Regions from separate parts of the Streptomyces sirii genome, predicted to be linked through region 1. Evidence: riboswitches for the same ligand, from Rfam matches in the RefSeq annotation. Region 1 holds a riboswitch; each other region holds the start of a gene.
The links. Region 1 has a riboswitch for cobalamin ahead of WAB15_RS13300 (HoxN/HupN/NixA family nickel/cobalt transporter). Riboswitches for the same ligand answer to the same signal wherever they lie in the genome.

Region 1 (4,148 bases):
CGATGCCATTCATCGACATCAAGGTGATCGCAGGAGTGTTCACGCCCGAAGAGAAGCAGAAGATGGTCGAAGGTGTCTCCGAGGCGTTGATCGCCATCGAGGGCGAGGCGCTGCGGCCGGTGACGCACGTCGTGATCACCGAGACACCCAGCGGCGAATGGGCAGTCGGCGGTAAGGCTCTGACGGCCGAAGACGTTAAGGCCAAGAGGGTCGGCTAGCCCAGCCGGCACGAGTCTTCGAGCTCCTGTCGATTGCCGGGCAGTAGTACATCCGTGACCTGGAGTGCCTACTCGGCGACATCACAGGCGACGACCGGCATGCTCAGCACCGACTCCTCCCTTCGGCCCGGCCGACACCACCAGCGACAGGTTCGAAGCCTGTTGTGCCCACAGTGGTGACCGTGAGGTCGGTGGCCCCCGACTCGTTTGAGTCGGGGGTCTCTTTCGTACCCGGGGGCGGTGGGGTGGTGGGGGCGGGGTGCTCCGGGGGCTGTTGATTGTGGTGTGGGGGTGTGTATCGTTCCCGGTATCTTGAAGTTTCAAGTAAGTGGTCACGTGGTGTCGTGGCGGGAGAACGGGAGCGGGTTCATGGCTGTACGGCGGCTCAATCACGCGGTGCTGTATGTCCGGGATGTGGCGAGGGCTGTTGATTTTTACGGTGGGGCGCTGGGGCTCACCGTGGATGTGGAGATACCGGGGCGGGCGGCCTTCCTCAGTGCGCCCGGCTCGCTCAACGATCACGACCTGGGGCTGTTCGCGGTGGGGGCGGATGCTCCGGGGCCGGAGGCTGGGCGGGTCGGGCTGTACCACCTGGCCTGGGAGGTCGGCACGCTCGGCGAACTGGCCGCGGCCGAGGCACGGCTGGGTGAGCGCGGTGCGCTGGTCGGCGCCACCGACCACCTCGTCTCCAAGTCCCTTTACGCCAAGGACCCGGACGGCAACGAGTTCGAGGTGATGTGGCGGGTTCCGCGGGAGGACTGGCCGGGGCCGGAGCAGGCGGACCGGCTGCGGCCGCTGGATCTGGCGGTGGCGCTGAAGCGCTGGGGGCCGGATCTGGTGACGGGCGCCGCGGCCGGCTCGGCCACGTGAGACGAGGAGGCGCGGCCCGCGCGCCGTGCCTCAGGAGCCCGGCGCCGGTGCCGGCTGCTCTGCCGCCTTCGCCCGGTCCGCCGCCTCCGCTCGCTGCGCCCAGCGCTTCTCCACGCCGCTCAGTCGCCAGTACGCCAGCGCCGCGGCCCACACCACGACGAACAGGCCGACGATGATGAAGCCGACGTTGTCGAGGTCGAGGGTGGAGATCCAGCCGGTCAGCGGGTCGTTGAGGGCGAGTTTGTCGTGCAGCACGGTCACCAGCTCGATCGTGCCGATGAAGAAGGCGACGGCGATCGACAGGCCGGTGATGGTGAGGTTGTAGTAGACCTTGCGCACCGGGTTGGAGAACGCCCACTGGTAGGCGAAGTTCATGAACGTGCCGTCGAGGGTGTCGAACAGGCTCATCCCGGCGGCGAACAGCAGCGGCAGGCACAGGATCGCGTACCACGGCAGGCCGGCCGCGGCGCCGCTGCCCGCCATCACCATCAGGGTCACCTCGGTCGCGGTGTCGAAGCCGAGCCCGAAGAGGAAGCCGAGCGGGAACATCTGGCCGGGGCGGGAGATCGACCGGGTGAAGCGCCCCAGGAAGCGGTTCATGAAGCCGCGTGAATCCAGGCGCTGCTCCAGCTCGGCCTCGTCGTACCGGCCGTCGCGCATACCGCGGAAGACCCGCCAGATCCCGGCCAGTGCGATGAGGTTGAGGGCCGCGATGAGGTAGAGGAACGTCCCCGAGACCGTGGTGCCGATGGTGCCGAGGATCTGGTGGGTGCCGGATTCGTCGTTGAGCAGGGTGCCGGCGAGCTGGGCGCCGCCGGCCACGAGGGCGGCCATCACGACCACCACGCTGGAGTGGCCGAGCGCGAACCAGAAGCCCACCGAGACCGGCCGCTTGCCGTCGGCCATCAGCTTGCGGGTGGTGTTGTCGATCGCGGCGATGTGGTCGGCGTCGAAGGCGTGCCGCATACCGAGGGTGTATGCGGTGACGCCGAGTCCGGCGCCGAAGACCTGGCTTCCGACGGAGTAGTGGTGCGGGACGACGAGCAGGAAGAGCACGCCGAAGGCGACGACGTGCAGACCGGCTATGACGGCCATCAGGCCGGCGGTACGGACGGTGTCCTGCCGGCGCCAGCGGAACGCGGCGGGGGCAGGGGTGTTCGGGGTATCGGTGGACAGGGCCATCCGGCGGTCACGCTCCAGCACCTCGTGGATCAGTTCGTGAGATGCCGTGGCCGGTCTCCTGGCTTACGGGTGCACGCGTCCGTCCCCGCCTTCCCGGCCGCGGGCTGCGGTCAGTGGCGCCGTACACGCCGTGCGCATACGGAAAGGGCTGGAAACTCCCCGATCACAGTGGCGAGGGCCGCTCCGGCCTGGGACCACAAGGTCCGGCACCGGTCTTCCCGATCACCACGGCTCGATCACTCTATCTGCCGAGGAGGACGGGCGGGGGTGCGGACCAGCGGCAGCGGCGGTCTCATGGGCGGTGGCCGCAGGGAGAGTCGGAGTGCCGGCAGGCCGGTATACGGGGGCGCCGGGTCATCACGGGGGTAGTCCGAGGATGGTCAGTAGTCCAAGGACGAGAGGAAGGCGTGCAGTTCGCGGTCGAAGAGCGCGGTGTTCTCCAGATTGACCATATGGGCAGCGCCCGGTATGCGGACTCTTCGGGCGCCGGGGACGGTCAGCGCTATGGCATGGGCGTTGGCGGAGATGTCCGTACTGTCGAGGTCGCCGTCGAAGACGACCGTCGGCACCCGGACCTCGCCCAGGCGGTCCGCGGCCCCGACCTCAAGGGGCATTCCGGCGCCCAGCCCGTCGGCATGCACCTCCACATTGGCCTCGGCCGAGGCGCGCATCCGCTCGCGGAACCCCGGGTGCACGGTGGATGGTTCGCGATGCGGACCGTCCACCCACATCCGCAGGAAGTGCTCGACATAGCGCTCCGCGCCGTCCGGTGCGCCGATGGCCGCCACCTGCTCCTTGATGTGCGCCAGGACGAAGGGGTCGGTGAAGGCGCGGCCGCTGATGCCGGGGGAGGCGAGCGCGAGGGCCGTCACCCGGTCCGGGTGGGCTATCGCGGCGTCGAGGGCGACCCGCGCACCGTGTGAGAGACCGACGAGTACGGCGCTGGGGGCGTCGAGCACGTCCAGGAGGGTGCACAGGTCGTCGTGGTTGGCGTAGTCCCCCTCCACCGTGGAGGACAGGCCGTGGCCGCGGAAGTCGTAGCGGATCGCGCGAAGGCCGGAGTTCACCAGCCAGGTGAACTGTTCGTCCCACATGTGCTGGTCGAGCATGCCGCCGTGCAGCAGTACCACCGCGGGGCCCGAGCCGGCCGTCTCGTAGAACAGCTCGCCGTCGTCGACCGGCACGAGGCCGTTGTCGACCTCGGACCAGTCGGTGATTGCTCGGGTCATGCTCCGGACCGTCCTTTGCGCGTGAGGTGCATGGAGTGGGTGGGGATTGGGATGGATTGGGCGGAGTGGGTGGGGTTGGTCGGGTGGGTGGAGTTTGCGTTGTGGGTGGTAGTAGTTGCGTGCTTGTTGCTTATGGATGCGGTGTCGCCGTCATTGTTACTTGTCGTTGATGTCGGCATTCTCCGATGGAACGTGTGAGCCGTTCGCCAGGTGCCGGAATTCCTCGCCGAGTCGGTCGAGTACGTGCAGGGTCGTGCGGACGTCCTCGGTGGGCAGGTCGGCCAGTCGTCGCCGCAGCTCCGTCGCCTCGAACTCCTGGATCCCGTGTATCGCCGCCGCGCCCTCGGCGGTGAGCTCGATCAGGGAGGAGCGGCGGTGTGCCGGGTTGGGTGCCGTCACGACCAGGCCCAGCTCCGCGGCGTGGTTCACCCAGCGCTGCACCGGCTGTCTGTCGAGCCCCATCGAGCGGGCCAACTGCGGCACGGTCCGGGGGCCTTCGCTGCGCAGGGCGTCCAGCAGTGCGTGTTCGCCGGCGGTCATGCCCGTGCCCGTCAGCTCGCGTTCCACCGCGCGGACGACCGTCCGATGCAGCGGCCAAAGGCGTCTGATGACGCCGTACAGCAGGTCTTCGGTCAGTGTGGGTCCGTCG
Region 2 (4,148 bases), 2.4 Mb from region 1:
CGATCCCGACGTCGTTGGTGACCACGCGCCGGGGCGCCTGGCGGTAGGTCGTGGGCACACCGCAGTTCTCGACGGTGACCGGGTAGTGGCCGTCGGCGGACCTGCCGGCGGCGCGGTCCGGGGCGACCTCGGCCCCGCAGCCGGTCAGGGCGAGGGCGAGGACGGCGAGCAGGGCGGCCGGGCGGTGGATGCGCATGGTGGTCCTCACGGGGTGGTCGGGGCGATGCGGTCGAAGAGCAGTTGCACGGCGCCGGATTCGGGGTGCGTGACGCGGTGCGCGCGGACGTGGAAGACCTCGGCGAGCAGCTCCTCGGTCAGTACGTCGTGCGGGGCGCCGGAGGCGACGATGCGGCCGCCGGCGACGACGTACAGCTCGTCGCAGTGGACGGCGGCCAGATTGAGGTCGTGCAGGGCGGCGAGCACGGTCACCCCGCCCTCGGCCCCGTCCCCGGGGCGCCCCCAGCCCCGTACGAGCGCGAGCACCTCCAACTGCTGTGCGATGTCGAGGTGGTTGGTGGGCTCGTCGAGCACCAGCACCCTGGGCCGCTGGGCCAGCGCGCGGGCGATCAGCACCCGCTGCTTCTCGCCGCCGGACAGGCTCGTAAAGCCGCGGTCGGCCAGGTGACCGGTGCCGGTGCGCGACAGCGCCGCCGCACAGATCTCCCGGTCGGCGGCGCCGGGGCGCCCGGAGCCGCCGCGCTGGTGCGGCAGCCGCCCCATCGCGACGACCTCGGCGGCGGTGAAGTCGAAGTCGGTGGCGGTCTCCTGGGGGAGCACGGCCAGGCGCCGGGCCTGCTCGCGGGCGGTCATGGCGGCCAGCTCGGCGCCGTCGAGCCGTACGGTGCCGGCGGACGGGCGCAGCGCGCGGTAGACGCAGCGCAGCAGGGTGGACTTGCCGCTGCCGTTGGGGCCGACCAGCCCGATGAACCGGCCGCTGCCCGCGCGCAGGGTGATGTCGGACAGGAGGCGGACGCCCGCCACGTCCACCGACACGTCCTCGATGTCGACCCGCATCAGGCACCGCCCGAGAAGCTGTAGCCGCGCCGCCGCATCAGCGCGATGAAGCAGGGCACGCCGATCACGGCGGTGATCACCCCGACCGGCAGTTCGACGGGTGCCAGCAGCACCCGGGACAGGGTGTCCACCCACACCAGCAGCACCGCCCCGAGCAGCGGAGCGACGGCCAGCACCCGGCGGTGGTCGGCACCGACCAGCATCCGGGCCACATGCGGCACCATCAGCCCGACGAAGCCGATCGCGCCGCTGACCGCGACCACCGCGCCGGTGACGGCGGCCGCGATCACGAACAGCTCGCGGCGCATCCGACCGGCGTCCACGCCCAGGGCGGCGGCCGTCTCGTCCCCCATGGCCAGCGCGTTCAGCCGGCCCGCGGTCAGCAGCAGACGGGCCAGCGCGGCGGCCACCGCGACCGCGGCGATCGGCAGCGAGCCCCAGCCGGCCCCGCTCAGGCTCCCCAGCAGCCACATCATCGCCGAGCGGGCCGCCTCGCCGCGGTCGGCGGTGAAGACCATCAAGGTGGTGAGGGCGGAGAAGCCGTAGTACATCGCGGTGCCGGTCAGCACCAGCCGCAGCGGGGTCAGCCCATGGGCGGTGCGGGCCGCCGCGTACACCAGGGCCATGGCCAGCAGCGCGGAGGCGAACGCCGACGCCGACAGCGCCCAGACGCCCAGTGCGCCCAGCGCCCCGAAGAGCAGGACGGCGTTGGCGCCGACGGCCGCGCCGGAGGAGATGCCGAGGACGAACGGGTCGGCGAGGGCGTTGCGGACCAGCGCCTGGACGGCGACGCCGACGCCGGCCAGCCCGGCGCCGACGACCGCGGCCAGCAGCGCCCGGGGGAAGCGCAGCTGCCACACGATGGTGTACGGGGCGACCTCGTCGGGCGCGAGGGTGCCGCCGGTCAGCCCGGCACCGAGGTAGCGCAGCACCTGCGCCCAGCTCACCCCGGCGGCGCCGAGGCCGACGCCGCACAGCAGGGAGCAGAGGAGGACGGCGCACAGCGCGGCCACCAGGGGGGTGGTTCGGGCGGGGGGTGCCAAGGGACCTGCGCCTTCGGCTCGGGCCGAGGGCGCAGGGAAGGGAGCGGCGGCCGGAGCGCCCCGGCTCACACCGGGAGGCGCCCGAAGGCAACGGCGGCGTCCCCTCGCAGTCCACGGCGAGTTGAAAGGATCGGGCGCCGCCGCGGGCGATCGGGCTTGCGGAAGGGGTCTTCCGCTTACCGTTGCGGGTCAGCGCCGGACTCTCACCGGACTTCCCCCGCGGGGCGCGTCACACGAAAGGGCCGGTCAGCCCTGGTACGGGGTGCCGTCCGGGTTGAAGAAGGCGACCCCGTCCGGCATGTCGTCGGGCAGGCTCTCGGCCCACTCCTTCAGACCGGCGACCTTCTTCAGGTGCGCCGACATGTACGGGCGCAGCGGCACGTCCGGGGTGGACTTCTCGCCGACCCACATCAGGTCGCCCTTGACGTAGCCGTAGAGCCGCTTGCCGCCGCTGTACGGGCCGGAGGCGGCGGTGCGGGCGACGGCGTCGGTGGCCAGGTCGATCTGCGGCTTCTTGTCGGCCAGCTCGCCGTACCAGACCTCCACCACGCCCTGGTCGCGGATCATGACGATCTCGACCTTGCGGTCCGCGTCGACGCGCCAGTAGCCGCTCTCGGTCTCCAGTGGGCGGACCTTGTTGCCCTCGCCGTCGAGCACCCAGCTGTGCGAGGTGTACTCCAGGAAGTCGCGGCCGTCGTGGGCGAAGACGACCTCCTGCCCGAAGTTGCACTTCTCGGTGCCGGGGAAGTCGGCGACGCCGGCGCCCTCCCAGCGGCCGAGGAGGAAGGCGAGCGGCACCAAGGCCGGGTTCAGGTCGGACGGGATCTCGATCATGACAGCTCAGGCGATCTATTGAGGGGGCAGTCGGCAGGGGTGCGCGAAGCGCTGCGGCGAAGGGCGGAGCTGGGCGGCGCGCAGGCCGCTCAGCGCTGGCCCTGGTACAGCTTCTTCCAGGTCAGACCGGCGAACGCGATCACGCCGACGCCGACCAGAACCAGCAGGGTGGTGAAGAATGCCTCAAGCACGAGCGCGCTCCTTGGACGGAGTGAGGGTGTAACGGACCGCCTGCGAGTCTAGTCGGCGCGGGGAACGGCGGCGCTGTGAGGTCGTCCCCCAAGCTCTAAAGGAGCAGAGGGCACCCGCATCGCGCCGGTGCCCGCTCTACTCTTGCCTTATGGCGAAGAAGCTCGTGATCAAGGTGACGGCGGGTGCGGACGCGCCCGAGCGCTGCTCGCAGGCGTTCACGGTGGCGGCGGTGGCGGTGGCCAGCGGCGTCGAGGTGTCGCTGTGGCTGACCGGGGAGTCGGTGTGGTTCGCGCTGCCGGGGCGGGCGGCCGAGTTCGAGCTGCCGCACGCCGCGCCGCTGCCGGAGCTGATCGACGGGATCCGCGCGGGCGGCGGGGCGATCACGGTGTGCACCCAGTGCGCGGCCCGGCGGAACATCGAGCAGAAGGACCTGATCGAGGGGGCGGGCATCGCCGGCTCCCAGCTCTTCGTCAGCGAGATCATGCCGGATGACGTGCAGGCGCTGGTGTACTGACCGTGGTCCCGACGGACGCGCACCGGGCGCTGGTGTACTGACCGTGGCCCCGACGGACGCGCACCGGGCGCTGGTGTACTGAGCGTGTCCGGCAGCCGGGCGCCGCGCCGGGCCGTCTACCGCGGATGCTTGTCGTCGCCCCGGTCGTCCAGCTCGCGCCACCAGCGGTCGGACTCGGGGTCGCCCGACTCGTCCCACCAGCGTTCGCCGGGCTCCCGGCGGTTGCCGATGATCGCCGCGATCGGCGGGATGACCATGGCGACCAGGCACATGCCCACCGCGGCCGGCACCGACCACAGCCGCACCACGCCCCACGCCAGCACGAAAAGCACCAGGCACACGCCCATCAGCACGAAGTAGCGGCGGTGGCGGCGCTCGGCGGGCGACCGGCGGCGGCTGTCCATAGCTCCACGGTAAGTCCGCGGCGAGGCGGAAAGAAGCCGCCGCGAAGGCCCGTTCCGTCCCCCCCGGGCACGCCGAAGGGCCGCACCCCCGCAAAGGCGTCCAAACCTCTGGGGTGCGGCCCTCCGGCCGTACGAAGGTGCCCGAAG
Region 3 (4,148 bases), 1.6 Mb from region 1:
CCTCGCTTGCCAGGGCGTTGATCGCGGCCGCGGCCATGGCGCTGCCGCCCCGGCGTCCGCGCACCACGATGTGGTCCAGCTTCGACGGGTGGGCGATCAGCGCGTCCTTGGACTCCGCCGCGCCGATGAAGCCGACGGGTATGCCGAGGACGGCGGCAGGGCGGGGTGCCCCCTCCTCGATCATCTCCAGCAGCCGGAAGAGCGCGGTGGGCGCGTTGCCGACGGCCACCACGGCGCCCTCCATGCGGTCACGCCACAGCTCCAGCGCGGCGGCGCTGCGGGTGGTGCCCATCCGGGCGGCCAGCTCCGGCACCGACGGGTCGGCGAGCGTGCACAGCACCTCGTTGTCGGCCGGCAGCCGCTTGCGGGTGACGCCGCTGGCGACCATGTTGGCGTCGCACAGGATCGGCGCACCGGCGCGCAGCGCCTTGCGGGCGTTGGCCACCACCTCGGGGGTGAACGCCAGATCGCGTACGAGGTCGACCATGCCGCAGGCGTGGATCATCCGGACCGCCACCCGACTGACGTCGGCGGGCAGCCCGGCGAGGTCCGCCTCGGCGCGGATCGTGGCGAAGGACTGGCGGTAGATCGCCGCACCGTCCTTCTCGTAGTCGAAGGCGGTCACTGTGGCCTCGTTTCTTGTGTTGCTGGTGGTGCATCCGGCCGTACGACCGATATCTGGTAGCCGTCGGCCGTTGCCAGGACGTCGACCCAGGTGCCGTGAGGGTGGCCGCAGCGGCGCTCGCAGCCGGACCAGTGGACGGGCGCGCCGCCCGCCCAGGCGGCCGGGGCCGGGCCGCCGTCCGGCGTCCGCGCGCCCGCGGCGACCGCGGCCGCGGCGTCCGCGCGGACGTCCGTAAGGGACTTGGCGCAGCCGGGGCGGCCGGTGCACGCGCCGAGGCGGTGCCAGGGAGAGGACGGGTCGGTGACCAGGCCGGCGGCGGACAGCTCGGCCGACCGGGCGGCGGCCGCGGCGGCCGGCAGACCGGGCAGGACGATTCCGCGCCAGGGCGTCAGGCGCAGTGCACCGGAGCCGTCCTGGGCGGCGATGGCGGTGAGCAGGCGCCACTGGGCGGTGCTCAGCCGGCCCAGCGGAGCCAGCACGCACAGGGCCCGGCGGCCGTCGGCGCCCTCGACCACCCCCGGGGTGGAGGAGTCCGGGAACTCCTCGGCGTGCGCGGTCACCGAGCGCAGAGCCCCTGCCCCGTCCGTCACATGCTCCGCCGTGATGCCCGCCGCTCGTAGCCGCTCGGCGACGTGCCGGGCCGTCAGCGTGTGCTCGTCCGGCAGTTCGCGGATCCGCCAGGCGCCGCTACCGCTCGCCGCGGCGGTGTCCAGGAACGTCAGGGCGGCGGTGAGCGCGGCGCGCGGTGCGTCCGGGCCGGCGATCCGCAGCGCCGCCGGATCGTCACCGACCCGCAGCAGCGCGGTGCCACCGGCGCCGGAGCCGGTCCGCCCGGCCACCGTGGAGGGTTCTGCGACCAAGCTCACATCCCCGCCCAGCGCCGCCACATCGCCCCGTCCGTCGTCCAGGACGAAGAGGAAACGGCCGGACAGCGCGGTCGCCGACCGGCTCGCGCAGAGCGAAGAGTCCAGGTCACGGGCCCACAACCGCACGTCAGCAGGGGTGTGCCGGTCCAGCCCGGCCAGCGGGGAGGCGAGGATGTTGCGGATGCGTTCGTGGTGTTCGGAGGGGAGCAGACCGGCGTCGCGCAGCAGAGCGGCGAGCGGGCCGCCGCAGTCCTCGGCAAGGCCGCGCAGTTCCACGTTCCCCCGGGACGTCAGGGAGAGCCGGCCGTCCCCGAGAGTGTCCGCGGCGTCGGCCAACGCCTCGGCCTGACGTACCGTCAAGTCACCTGCGACTACCCGCACTCGGGCCAGTCGCCCGTCGGCCGCCGGGTGCAGCCGCAGCGCCCCCGGGCAGGCGTCACCGCGGTCCCGTAGGGGCGGTTCGGACCCCAGGGGCCGGATCGAGGGGGAGGGCGGCATGGCGGCGAGCATACCCACGACGCCGGGCGGCCGATCCGGGGCGGATCCGGCCACGGACCGGTCGCCGACCGGCCACCTACGCGGCCGCGGACCCGGCCCGGGCGGAGCGGAGCGGTCCGCGGCGGTCGGCCCCAGGGCCCGCTTACCTTGGCCGTCCGCAGCCCTTACTATGCAGGTCGGTGGGTCGGCTGGCCCACCGGACGCCAGCGACGGCGCCCAAGGGAGGAAGCCCGGTGAGAATCCGGCGCGGTCCCGCCACTGTGAACCCGGCCGGCGCCGGGTGAGCCAGGAACTCCCGCCGTCCATACGACCACCCGGGGCGCGGACACCCCGAGGAAGGCCTGCGCTCGCATGCTTCTGCTGCTGTCGACCTCCGACACCGACCTGCTCAGCGCCCGCGCGGCCACGGGCCCGGTGCCGTACCGTCTCGCCAACCCCGCCCGCCTCGACGTGGCCGAGCTGCCCGCGCTGCTGGAGGGCACCGACCTCGTCGTCGTACGCCTCCTCGGCGGCATCCGCGCCTGGCAGGAGGGGCTGGACCTGCTGCTCGCCGAGGACCAGCACCGGCCGGTCGTCGTGCTCACCGGTGAACAGGCCCCCGACGCCCAGCTCATGGAGCAGTCCACGGTCCCCGTCGGCATCGCGGCCGAGGCGCACGCCTACCTCGCGCACGGCGGCCCCGCCAACCTCGACCAGCTCGCCCGATTCCTCTCCGACACCGTCCTGCTGACCGGCCACGGCTTCGAGCCGCCGGCGCCCGCGCCCACCTGGGGCCCCCTCGACCGGGAGAGCCGCAACGACAGCGGCCCGCTGGTCGCCGTGCTCTACTACCGCGCTCACCACATGAGCGGCAACACCGCCTTCGTGCGGACCCTGTGCGAGCAGATCGAGGCGGCCGGCGGCCGCGCCCGCCCGCTCTTCGTCGCCTCGCTGCGCGCACCCGAGGCGGAGCTGATCGACGCCCTCCGCCCGGCCGACGCGATCGTCACCACCGTCCTGGCCGCCGGCGGCACCAAGCCCGCCGAGGCCTCCGCCGGCGGCGACGACGAGTCCTGGGACGCGGGCGCGCTCGCCGCGCTCGACGTGCCGATCCTCCAGGCCCTGTGCCTGACCGGATCGCGCAGCGCCTGGGAGGAGAACGACGAGGGGCTGTCCCCCCTGGACGCCGCCAGCCAGATCGCCGTCCCCGAGTTCGACGGGCGTCTGATCACCGTCCCGTTCTCCTTCAAGGAGGTCGACGAGGACGGTCTGCCGGTGTACGTCGCCGACCCCGAGCGCGCCGCCCGCGTCGCCGGCATCGCCGTACGCCACGCCCGGCTGCGCCACATCCCGGCCGGCGACAAGCGCCTGGCGCTGGTGCTCTCCGCCTACCCGACCAAGCACTCCCGCATCGGCAACGCCGTCGGCCTGGACACCCCGGCCAGCGCGGTCGCTCTGCTGCGCCGCCTCCGGGCGGAGGGCTACGACTTCGGCGACGAGACCGCCGAGCCCGTCCCCGGTCTGGAGTCCGGCGACGGCGACGAGCTGATCTACGCCCTCATCGAGGCCGGCGGCCACGACCAGGAGTGGCTCACCGAGGAGCAGCTGTCCCGCAACCCGGTCCGCATCCCGGCCGCGGACTACCGGCGCTGGTACGCCACGCTGCCGCAGGAGCTGCGCGACGCCGTCGAGGAGCACTGGGGGCCGGCGCCGGGCGAGATGTTCCTCGACCGCAGCCACACGGGCGAGCCGGGCCGCGACCCCGACGGCGACATCGTCCTGGCCGCCCTGCGCCGCGGCAATCTCCTGATCCTCATCCAGCCGCCGCGCGGCTTCGGCGAGAACCCGATCGCGATCTACCACGACCCCGATCTGCCCCCCTCGCACCACTACTTGGCGGCCTACCGCTGGATCGCGGCCTCCCAGGAGGACGGCGGCTTCGGCGCCGACGCCATGGTCCACCTGGGCAAGCACGGCAACCTGGAGTGGCTGCCCGGCAAGAACGCGGGACTGTCCGCCGCCTGCGGCCCGGACGCCGCGCTCGGCGACCTCCCGCTCGTCTACCCCTTCCTGGTCAACGACCCGGGCGAGGGCACCCAGGCCAAGCGCCGGGTCCACGCCACCCTCGTCGACCATCTCGTCCCGCCGATGGCCCGCGCCGAGTCCTACGGCGACATCGC
Region 4 (4,148 bases), 610 kb from region 1:
AGGTCCTCGAAGGCGACGAAGCGCCGACCGGGGATGCCGCGTTCGAGGACCTCCACCACGGCGCGGGTGAAGAGGCTGCCGCCGGCCGGCTCGTCGCCGCTGAAGATCCGGCGGTTGGGCTGGGCGGCCATCAGCAGCGACACGGGCTTGCGCAGGGAGTGGAAGGCGCCGTCGGCGTTGCCGGCGTAGCAGCACTCCAGGACGATCACGATGCGCTCGGCCCGCGCGTTGTCGAGGCAGGAGAGCACCATGTCCTGCCAGGAGACGGTGGTGTGGCTCTGCCGGGGCACCGAGGCGCCGACCATCAGCTGCAGATCGCCGCCGTCGCTGCCGACCCGGCCGTGGCCGGAGAAGTGCACCAGCAGCAGACCGCGGGCCTCGTCGGCGGCGGCCTTGAGGGCCTGCCCCAGCTCCCAGGGCTCCGCGGGGCGGCAGAGCTCGACCTCGTCGGCGGTGAACAGGTCCGTGGCGGTCAGCGCCCGCCGCAGCTCGGTGGCGTTGTCCTCCACCGCCGGCAGGCCGGTCAGGGTCGTGTAGTCATGGACACAGACCAGCAGCGCCCGGTTGATCTTTCCCCGCGCGTCGTATTCGGACATCCGGGTCAGCCCTCGCCGGTGCTGCCGCCCTCACGTGCCGGTCCGCCCGGATCGGGGCGGTCGGTGTCGCCGACCGCCTGCAGCTCACCGCCCGTGCCGGCGTCGACGGCGGGCGCCTCGCCCTCGGCCCGCTCCTCCTTGCGGCGCCGCAGCCACTCCCGCAGGGCGATGCCCAGCCCCTTCGTGACCTCGGCGGCGACCGCGCCGACGATCACCAGGATCAGGTCGTCCACTCCCACGGCCATGTCGCCGGGGCCGGCCGCGGCGGCGCCGTCCGTGCCGGCCGCGTCCTGGGCGGGGCGCGGCCGCTGCTCCCACGTGTGGTCCCGGCGGCTCAGCCAGGGTTCGCGCTCCAGCCACACCTGGAGGTCGTCGATGTCCTGCTGCGGATTGTTCGTCCCCGTGATCCTGATGCGGATCTCGTGATGACCGGCGCTCTCCGGCATCCCCCAGCCCCCTTCCGGCGGCCCCTTCGCCCCCGTGCAACAGATAGTGACGTGGGATCAGGGGCTCAGGCAACCGTCTGTGACGCGGCCGCCACCCTGTGGCGTGTGCCACAGCGCCTGCCACGGGGCAGCGTCGCAGGTCAAGGATGAGTTGACGGGCGTTCGCGGGGCGTGGTGGACTGCCGGAGCCAATCGGCGACAGATGAGGAAGTCCGGTGAGAATCCGGCGCGGTCCCGCCACTGTCACCGGGGAGCGTTCCTCCAGCGAAGGCCACGGTCCGCCTCGCGTACGTCTGACGGCGTACCAGGACTGGAAGGCCGGGGGCCACGCCGATCCGGGAGCCAGGAGACTCTTGTCGCCGTCACGTCGAGCCAGGGCGCGGACCCTGAGTGAGGACATACCGCCATGCCCGGCTGCCCTTCGAGAGCACCACTGCACGGCCCCACAGGGCCCCTTCCGGCGGTCTGACCCGATGCGCGGCGAACACGCGGGATACGCGTGCGGCGCGGCCCTGGGCTTCCTCGCCGACCTGATCGCGGCGGATCCGCGGCGCGGCCATCCGGTGGCCGCGTTCGGCCGGGCCGCGGGCGCCGTGGAGCGCCGGCTGTGGCGCGACCACCGCGGGTACGGCGCGGCACATGCCGTGCTGTGCGCGGGCGGTGCGGCCGCCGGAGCCGCCCTGCTCCAGCGCGCCGCGGGACGCTCCCGCGGCGCCCGGGTCGCACTGACCGCGGCGACGGTCTGGGCCGTGCTGGGCGGCACCTCGCTGGGCCGGGAGGCACGCGCCGTCGGCGGAGCGCTCACGGCGGGCGATCTGGACGTGGCGCGGGAGCGGCTGCCGCATCTGTGCGGGCGCGATCCGCAGGCGCTGGACGGGCCCCAGTTGGCCCGCGCGGTGGTGGAGTCGGTCGCCGAGAACACCTCGGACGCGGTGGTGGGCGCCCTGGTGTGGGGCGCGCTCGGCGGGGTGCCCGGCCTGGTGGCGTTCCGGGCGGTGAACACGCTGGACGCGATGGTGGGTCACAAGTCGCCGCGCCACCGCCGCTTCGGCTGGGCCTCGGCCCGGCTCGACGACCTCGCCGGCTGGCCCGGCTCCCGGTTGACGGCCACCCTGGCCGTGCTCGCCGGCCCCGACCGGCGCGGCGCGCTGCGGGCCTGGCGGGCGGACGGCGGGGCGCACCCGAGCCCCAACGCGGGCCCGGTGGAGGCGTCGTTCGCGGGTGCGCTGGGCGTCCGACTGGGCGGCACGCTGGCGTACGGCGGGCGGGTCGAGCACCGCCCGGTGCTCAACGGCGGGGCGCGGCCGGTCGCGGCGGGCGACATCGAGCGGGCGGTACGGCTGTCGCGGAAGGTGAGCGCGCTGGCGCTGGCGACGACGGTGGCGGGGCGGCTGGTGGCGGGCGCGGTGTCCCACAGGAGCGCGGCGCGCCGCGGGAGCGGGAGGAAGAGCCGGTGAACGGGCGGAGCAAGGTGTCCGGCGGGACCGTCGGCGGGGGCCTGTTGGTGGCCGGTACGACGTCGGACGCCGGCAAGAGCGTGGTGACGGCGGGGATCTGCCGCTGGCTGGTGCGCCAGGGCGTGCGGGTGGCGCCCTTCAAGGCGCAGAACATGTCGCTGAACTCGTTCGTCACGCGCGAGGGCGCGGAGATCGGCCGGGCCCAGGCGATGCAGGCCGCCGCGGCGCGGGTGGAGCCGACCGCGCTGATGAACCCCGTGCTGCTCAAGCCGGGCGGCGACCGCAGCAGCCAGGTGGTGCTGCTGGGCAAGCCGGTCGGCGAGCTCAGTGCCCGCGGCTACCACGCGGGCCGGCAGGAGCAGTTGCTCGGCACGGTGACCGACTGCCTGGCCGAGCTGCGGCGTACCCATGACGCGGTGATCTGCGAGGGCGCCGGCAGCCCCGCCGAGATCAACCTGCGGCGCACCGACATCGTCAACATGGGCATCGCCCGGGCCGCCCGGATACCGGTCGTCGTGGTCGGCGACATCGACCGCGGCGGGGTGTTCGCGTCCTTCTTCGGCACCACCGCGCTGCTGTCGAAGGAGGACCAGGCGCTGGTGGCGGGGTACCTCGTCAACAAGTTCCGGGGCGATGTGACGCTTTTGGAGCCCGGCCTGGAGATGATGCGGCGTCTGAGCGGGCGGCCGACGCTGGGCGTGCTGCCGTTCGCGCACGGGCTGGGCATCGACGAGGAGGACGGCCTGCGGTTCTCACTGCGCGGTGCGGTCCGCGAGAGCGTGGTGGCGCCGCCGCACGGCGCCGATGTGCTGCGGGTCGCGGTCGCCGCCGTCCCGCTGATGTCGAACTTCACGGACGTGGACGCGCTGGCCGCCGAACCGGGCGTGGTGGTGCGGTTCGTGGACCGGGCCGAGGAACTGGCCGACGCGGATCTGGTGGTGCTGCCGGGGACCCGGGGCACCGTCCGGGCGCTTGCGTGGCTGCGCGAGCGCGGCCTCGCGGACGCGATCGTCCGGCGGGCCGCCGAGGGCCGCCCGGTGCTGGGTATCTGCGGCGGCTTCCAGATGCTGGGCGAGCGCATCGAGGACGAGGTCGAGTCGAGGGCGGGCACGGTCGAAGGACTGGGACTGCTGCCCGTACGGGTGCGGTTCGCGGCGGAGAAGACCCTCGCGCGGCCGGCCGGCGTGGCGCTGGGCGAGCCGGTGGAGGGGTACGAGATCCACCACGGCGTCGCCGAAGTGACCGGCGGCGACGAGGCGTTCATGTCCGATGGCCGAGGGCACGGCCTCGACGGCTGCCGGGTCGGCTCCGTATGGGGCACGCACTGGCACGGCTCGCTGGAGAGCGACGGCTTCCGCCGGGCGTTCCTGCGGCGGGTGGCGGCGGACGCGGGGCGGGCCTTCGTCCCGGCCCCCGACACGAGCTTCGCCGGTCTGCGCGAGGAGCAGCTGGACCGGCTGGGCGATCTGATCGAGGAGCACGCGGACACCGACGCGCTGCTCCGGCTGATCGAGGAAGGGGTGCCGGAGGGGCTGCCGTTCGTGCCTCCGGGGGCGCCATGAGGGGTACGCATGGGACGGATCGGGCCGGCGACGTGGAGGATGACAAGGCATGACAACGGTGCACAACACGACCCCGCAGTACCCCTT

Region 2: another riboswitch for cobalamin. It lies ahead of WAB15_RS24195 (FecCD family ABC transporter permease); the one in region 1 lies ahead of WAB15_RS13300 (HoxN/HupN/NixA family nickel/cobalt transporter).
Region 3: another riboswitch for cobalamin. It lies ahead of cobN (cobaltochelatase subunit CobN); the one in region 1 lies ahead of WAB15_RS13300 (HoxN/HupN/NixA family nickel/cobalt transporter).
Region 4: another riboswitch for cobalamin. It lies ahead of WAB15_RS10670 (cobalamin biosynthesis protein); the one in region 1 lies ahead of WAB15_RS13300 (HoxN/HupN/NixA family nickel/cobalt transporter).

The regions. Positions count from the first base shown of each region.
Region 1 is NZ_CP147982.1:2,950,264-2,954,411, reverse strand. It holds gene WAB15_RS13310 (4-oxalocrotonate tautomerase family protein) at 3-218, shown strand; gene WAB15_RS13305 (VOC family protein) at 588-1,088, shown strand; gene WAB15_RS13300 (HoxN/HupN/NixA family nickel/cobalt transporter) at 1,119-2,270, opposite strand; cobalamin riboswitch at 2,301-2,515, opposite strand; gene WAB15_RS13295 (alpha/beta fold hydrolase) at 2,651-3,499, opposite strand; gene WAB15_RS13290 (MarR family winged helix-turn-helix transcriptional regulator) at 3,656-4,148, opposite strand, start outside.
Region 2 is NZ_CP147982.1:5,340,736-5,344,883, forward strand. It holds gene WAB15_RS24185 (ABC transporter substrate-binding protein) at 1-196, opposite strand, end outside; gene WAB15_RS24190 (ABC transporter ATP-binding protein) at 205-1,014, opposite strand; gene WAB15_RS24195 (FecCD family ABC transporter permease) at 1,014-2,057, opposite strand; cobalamin riboswitch at 2,181-2,311, opposite strand; gene WAB15_RS24200 (FABP family protein) at 2,304-2,891, opposite strand; gene WAB15_RS24205 (DsrE family protein) at 3,232-3,597, shown strand; gene WAB15_RS24210 (hypothetical protein) at 3,714-3,944, opposite strand.
Region 3 is NZ_CP147982.1:4,573,010-4,577,157, reverse strand. It holds gene WAB15_RS20490 (precorrin-8X methylmutase) at 1-625, opposite strand, end outside; gene cobG (precorrin-3B synthase) at 622-1,989, opposite strand; cobalamin riboswitch at 2,152-2,305, shown strand; gene cobN (cobaltochelatase subunit CobN) at 2,341-4,148, shown strand, end outside.
Region 4 is NZ_CP147982.1:2,343,717-2,347,864, forward strand. It holds gene WAB15_RS10660 (caspase family protein) at 1-596, opposite strand, end outside; gene WAB15_RS10665 (hypothetical protein) at 602-1,042, opposite strand; cobalamin riboswitch at 1,245-1,395, shown strand; gene WAB15_RS10670 (cobalamin biosynthesis protein) at 1,516-2,499, shown strand; gene WAB15_RS10675 (cobyric acid synthase) at 2,496-4,061, shown strand; gene WAB15_RS10680 (putative cobaltochelatase) at 4,111-4,148, shown strand, end outside.